2 regions of the Paenibacillus spongiae genome follow, and region 1 is predicted to be linked to the other one. Evidence: riboswitches for the same ligand, from Rfam matches in the RefSeq annotation. Region 1 holds a riboswitch; the other holds the start of a gene.

The links. Region 1 has a riboswitch for cyclic di-GMP ahead of L1F29_RS32770 (putative bifunctional diguanylate cyclase/phosphodiesterase). Riboswitches for the same ligand answer to the same signal wherever they lie in the genome.
Region 2: it holds a riboswitch for cyclic di-GMP, as region 1 does, so the genes downstream of both, L1F29_RS23345 (transglutaminase-like domain-containing protein) here and L1F29_RS32770 (putative bifunctional diguanylate cyclase/phosphodiesterase) in region 1, are expected to answer to the same signal.

Annotation. Positions count from the first base shown of each region.
Region 1 is NZ_CP091430.1:7,297,941-7,301,147, reverse strand. Features, by position in the region: gene L1F29_RS32780 (response regulator) at 1-495, shown strand, start outside; gene L1F29_RS32775 (cupin domain-containing protein) at 602-1,105, opposite strand; cyclic di-GMP riboswitch class I at 1,297-1,389, shown strand; gene L1F29_RS32770 (putative bifunctional diguanylate cyclase/phosphodiesterase) at 1,656-3,113, shown strand.
Region 2 is NZ_CP091430.1:5,134,759-5,137,965, forward strand. Features, by position in the region: gene L1F29_RS23340 (class D sortase) at 1-388, shown strand, start outside; gene L1F29_RS23345 (transglutaminase-like domain-containing protein) at 453-1,268, opposite strand; cyclic di-GMP riboswitch class I at 1,283-1,363, opposite strand; cyclic di-GMP riboswitch class I at 1,399-1,480, opposite strand; gene L1F29_RS23350 (LPXTG cell wall anchor domain-containing protein) at 1,624-3,207, opposite strand, start outside.

The DNA of each region.
Region 1 (3,207 bases):
CAGTTGGAATCGTTCAGCTGGGAGAAGAGCGCGGACGCCGAGCCGGCCTGGCCGCTGGAGCGGTTCAAGCAAGCGGCGGAATCGGCGCTTCACGCTTCCGTGCTCGCTTGCGAGGCGCGGCAGCTTGCCGGTCTCATGGCGCAGCGCAATGGCGGGCATACCGGCCGCATGCGCAAGGAGATCAAGGAGGCGCTGCGCCTTATCGCGCGCGATTACGCGCAGATTGAGCTGGCCAACGCGGCGAGGCAGGTCAACTTGAGCCCCAGCTGGTTCGCCGCGCTCTTCCGCAACGAGACCGGCAAGAGCTTTCACGACTATGTGCAGGATTGCCGGCTGGATCGGGCGAAGAGCCTGCTTCGGACAACGGATATGAAGGTATACGAAGTGGCCGATAGCGTGGGGATACCGAATTCGCGATATTTTTCCCGTTTGTTCTCCGAATATGCCGGCGCAACGCCGCTGGACTACCGCAAGGGGCAACAGGCAGCCAGATGATTGTGTGAAATACTGCAAAAATCAGGATGACGCGAGAGAGCGAATTCCTGATTTTTTATTTTAATATAGGGGCTGTTACAGGTTGATTATGTTATAATGATATGGTTTATTTTCGCCAATATTTCATAAGGGGTCCAATAGGTCCATACACAGGATCCATCTCCGGCAGAGGCACATGCGGAATCTCATCCAAGGACTTCAATCTGTCTTCAGGTGCTTCCTTGCGGAGGTTGTAATTCATACCATCCGGGTATGCCCCTACAACTTGAAAGTCAGCGCTTGCGCTTAGCTTCTTATGCGCGGTGCCTGCCGGGAGAACGACGACATCCCCGGCCTGGACAGACACTTCAGTTCCTTGCACGCCTCCCAGCTGCAGGGCTGCTGAGCCTCTCGTCACGCCCAATACTTCATGTGCGTTGCTATGGTAGTGATGGAAGTCGAACACGCCGTTCGTCCAGCTGTTCCGCCAATTGTTCCGGTTAAAACGGCGTTCGGTTTGCGCGGTATCCTCTTTCATGGCGCCCAGGTACAGGATGACAGGGAGATGGCGGTTATTCGGCATGACGCCATCGTCTTCGAAATAATAGATTTGAACCCCGGTTTGTTCCATTGTAAAGCAGCCTCCATTCATCAGCTCGAATCGATTTATACGCGAACCCATTCTTTTCCGATTAAACATTCCTTATTTCGACATGATTCGATATTACTATATAGACAGTGGAAGTCCACGCCCCTATAATGGTTATATAGTCATGTTATTAATAGTTAATAAGCACTACATCAACCAAAACATACATAATTTCATCTTAAAGGCAAACTTATTGAAAAATAAGGACGCAAAGTCATGGGCCTAACGCAGATCGGCAGATTTGCTATGGTTGCCAGACCGCCAGCTGTGGAGAACTATCCGGGGGGCGGATAGTTCTTTTTTATATAAGCAAAGCGTAGGCTTTGCTTATTTCTGAGGGGAGAAACTACTGACGTCGCTGGGACGGCGTCCGCCGCTCTCCCCGCGCGATCGGAAAGTTCAAGGCTGATTGCCAACGCGATTCTGGTCTTATTCAGAGGGAGAAGCTTACTTCGCCGCAGAAGACGGCGAAAGCGTCTCTGCTTATTACTCGGACAAAAACGAAGACAAGCCTGTAGGAGGGAAGATGGAAGTGCCGGCATATGTTTTTGCTTTGCTCCTGGTTATCGTATATCTTATCGCTCATTTGTATTGGTTAAGCAAAAAAAGAATGCTATCGGCGGAGAGTGAAGCGTTCCTGCGAAAGGAACGAAGACTGCTGGAACGAACGGCATTTATGACCCATCATGACATGCTCTCGGGATTGCCGAACCGTCACTATTTCGAGAAGAAGCTGACGCAAGAGCTCCGGCGGCTGGAAGAGCCGGACCAAGCAAGTCGTATGCTGGCGGTCATGTTCATCGATCTGGACCGGTTTAAATACATAAACGATATCTACGGCCACACAACCGGCGACGAAATTATCCGGCTGGTCGGCAGACGGCTGAAGGAAAGCAGCGATAGCCGGATTACGGTAGCCCGGCTCGGCGGAGACGAGTTTGCCGTACTCTTCACGGACATCGATGGGCGCGACGAGCCTTTCGAGTGGTCGCAGGCCATGCTGGATGTGATGGGTACGCCGTTGCAGCTCGCTCCGCTTGAGCTGCGATTGACGGGCAGCATCGGAATTACCGTTGCCCCCGAGGACGGAACGACGACGATGGATCTGATGAGGAATGCGGATATCGCCTTATACAAGGCGAAGGCGCTCGGCCGAAACAAATGCTGCTTCCATACGAAGGAGTTAAATCGCGCGTTCAAGAAGAATCTTGCCATTGAGCAAGCGTTGCGCAAGGCGCTCGAGCAGGAGGAGTTTGTGCTCCATTACCAGCCGCAATATGGCGCCGGCAATAAGCAATTGGTCGGCGCAGAGGCTCTGATCAGATGGCAGCCGCGGGTTGGTCCGCTGGTATCGCCGGCCGATTTCATTCCCCTTGCCGAAGAGACGGGACTTATCGTGCCGATCGGGGAATGGGTTCTGCGAACCGCCTGCAGCCAAGCCGCCGATTGGCTCCAGCGGGGGTTACCGCCGTTCCGAATTTCGGTGAATGTATCCCCCCGTCAATTGGACGAATCGGATTATGCCGAGAATGTGCTGGCGATTCTGGGGGAGACAGGGCTGCCACCCCAGTATTTAATGCTTGAGATTACGGAAGGCGTCGCCATCCGGGAAGAGAAGGAGACGCTTGCCAAGCTGCTCCCACTCAAGCAGCAGGGCGTTCAATTCGCGATAGACGACTTTGGGACCGGCTATTCTTCGTTGAGCTACTTAATGGGGGTCCAGGCCGATGCGCTGAAGATCGCTCAGATGTTCATCAACTACGTTCCCGGTTGTCCGGGTCAGGCGGCGATTGTGAAGGCCATCGTGGCCATGGCGGGAAGCTTGAAGCTTACTGTCATCGCCGAAGGCGTAGAGACGGAGGAGCAGTTCGAATTTTTGCGTTCGCAGGGTTGTCATTGGATTCAAGGTTATTACTTTATGAAGCCGGTTACGGCCATGGAGTTCGAACGGCTTCATCCCATATCGGATCGCGAAGAAGGCGCCGTGTAGCGGCGCTTTTTTTCTTCGTTCCAACGCGGTATTAATTAAAAAAGTCCCCTTCCGCTATAATAACGGTCAGGGGACTTGTCGTATGAGTCCTGTG
Region 2 (3,207 bases), 2.2 Mb from region 1:
CATTGGACTTATAGAGATCGATAAGATCGATCTCAAGCTGCCGATCCTGGAAGGGGCCTCTCAGGCAAACTTACGATATGCAGCCGCCCATATGACGGAGACGAATCCAATCGGTCAAACCGGCAATGCCGCCATAGCGGCTCATCGAGCCAGAACCAAGGGCCGTTTATTCAACCGGTTGAACGAGCTTGAGATTGGCGATAAAATTACGATTCAAACGAACGATAAGCAATTGACTTATAATGTGAACAAAATTTCGATCGTGGAACCGACCGACTTATCGGTTCTGGCAAGCAGCGACAAGGAGTCGATCGTTACGCTGATTACGTGCGAGCCGCTGAAGAACCCGACTCACAGGCTGATTGTACAAGCCTCCCTGGAGAGCTGAATTCTTCCAAAATAATAAAACTGCCGGAGCGAATGCCCGGCAGTTTTTTGGTATCTGCAGCAGATCAATAGGTCTTTTCCACTTTATAATCTTTGGCGGATTTTGCGAAGGTGAACGGTTTTTCGGATTTTTTCAAACCGGTATCGACCGTCGTATCCACCAGAACCCATTTTCCGTTCAAATAGACTTCATTCCAGGCATGGTAGCCGTCAACCTGGCTGGTTGTTCCCATCACAAGCTTGGCCGGTATGCCTTCGCTGCGGAGCATCGCGGCATATAAGGAGGCGAAATTGTAGCATACCCCTTTGCTTGCTGCGAGCGTTGCGTCAATGTCCGGTATATAAGCCGAGTCGGTCAGCTTCTTGGCCAGCACGAAGTCATATTTCACATTGCTAATGATGTATTGGTAGATGGCCTTAGCCTTTTCTTCATCCGTCTTGCTGTTGCGGGTCAGTTCCTTTGCTTTGGCGGCGGTTTTCTTTGCATCCATCCAGTTTACATGCTGGATCGAGTGCAAGTAGATATCCGCTCCGTTCGGCACTTTGACCGTAACCGACTTGGACAAGACCGCCCGGTATTTCGTCTTCGTCACATTCTCCAAAATGACAACGCTGTATGCCCCATTGCCCATTTGGAGAGGGAGCCATATCGGCTTCGTTGCTTTCGCCTTATCCAATGAGTAAGTGTATGAATTTGCACCCTTCGTAATGACGGCTTTCGTCACCTTGCCCGCAGGGGCATCATAACGAATTCCGATCGCTCCCTTATCCAGCTTGGACAGGTCAAGCCGTTCGTCTTCCGCCTCAGCGGCAGACGCACTCGGAATTATAGCTGCTGTCAGAATAATAACTACCATTATCATAAACGACAATTTTCTCATCGGATAAAACTCCTTTCGGTAGCTGGCTGCCATCCATTCGGGAAGGCCCTGTAGCTTTGCGTCCCTGCCTTTCGGCAGGTTTGCCGTTATCGTACTTGTTTCATCGGAACAAACAAAAAAAGCCTGAACATTCGGTAGCTGGCTGCCATCCATTCCGGGAAGGCCCTGTAGCTTTGCGTCCCTGCCTTTCGACAGGTTTGCCGTTATCGTGTGGCTTTATCTACGACATAATCACTGGATTCTATGTTCAATATACATGACTGCTAGACTACTGTCTATCTATTCATGCAATAATTTCGCGATGATTGGCGAGGCCTGACGCGCTTGCATCAGGCCCCGCCCCATTGGATCGCTATTATTGCGTCTTGCCGTTCATTCTTCTTCTGATGAGCATGAATGCTCCCAGAATAATAATGCCAAGACCCGCAAATTGATACGGCAGGCTGCTGTCTTCTCCGGTCTTCGGCAAGGTTGTGAGCCCACTGCTGGATGGTTTTCCTTTCGGGCCTCCGTCCAGGCCTCCAAGCGGATTACGATCCGTATCAACTTCATACAAGTCCTCGGGCGAAGTACCCGGCTTGACGTTCGTCCCCGGTTTGCTCGGGTTAGTCGTATCTGTCGGAGTTCCCGGTTTGCCCGGCTCTGACGGATCTGTCGGCTCTCCAGGCTTGGTCGGAGGCGTTTCTTCCTCTCCCGGCTCTGTTGGCGTTTCCGGATCAACTTCTTCTTCCGGTTCCGTCGGCTCGCCTGGATCTACTACCGGCGGCCAAGGAAATACTGGCGGAGGAGTCGGATTAACCGGCGGATCCGGCAGCTTCTTGTTCGTTATCGTTTCGAGCGCGTTCGCCGAATTAATCGTAACTTCAAGATCAGCTGCATTCAACTCGTATCCTGCAGGAGCTTTGATCTCCTTCAAGATGTAAGTGCCGTATCTGAGATTTGTGAAATCGGCTTTGCCGTCCGCATCGGTCGTCTGCTGGCTGCCCGGTACAATCGTCCCATTCGATAGCTTGCGATCTAATTGGAATACGGCACCAGGAAGCGTTACGACTGTGTTCTTCTCATCAACCTTAAGGATGGACAGGCTGCCTCTCAATCCGCTGCCTGTACCCGACCCGGACGATTTGCCGACTACGATGGTCTTCTCCGAGCTCAAATCGGTTACGTTTACGCCCGTGCCCGCGAACGTGACTGCGTTGCTTAACTCATCCCCGTCGTCCGCGGCAATCGTAGATTTGTATTCCAAGATGTAAGCGGTGCTGATCGGATTCTTGAAAGAAAGTTCGAAGGTTTGTCCGCCGCCGGCTGCCTTCGTTACGGCAACGGTATAATCCGTTCCTTGGACCAGCTCTTTGCTTACGTCCTTCGTCACTCCGCCGTTCCCGTCAACAATCGCTTGATATAGATGGAACGAATCTTCTTTGATGATTTGCCCATCGCTGGATTCATCGATAATTTTGGCATTCGTAACATGGGATTGACCTTGATTGATCGTAATCGTCCAATCAATGTCGCCCCCGTTCTGCTTGCCGCCCTTCGTTACATACTCGGTACCGTGGGGAATCGCAACCGATGCGTACAAGCCTTCGGTAACTTTATCGATTCCCTCATGCAGATATGCCGTATTTTCTACTTTATCCGCGATAATCGTATTATCCAATATCGTTTCGAACGTGACATAGTAAGGCTTGTCGATCGTTTGATTAAACTTCACATGCAGCTTGTTATCTCCATCGACGGAGTGCGTATAAATCGTTCCGTCATCTGGAATAGGGGTGCTGGCAATCTGGAACCCCCCGTCCTTCTTAATGCTCATGTCAAACAATTTCAACGATCCGTCTACGAATGATTGACCGGCAAGCAGCGGATCGATCAGTTCAGCGTTGCTGACCGTTTTGCCGTTGTAGTTAAAGCCAACCTTCCACGTAACCTTCTTCGT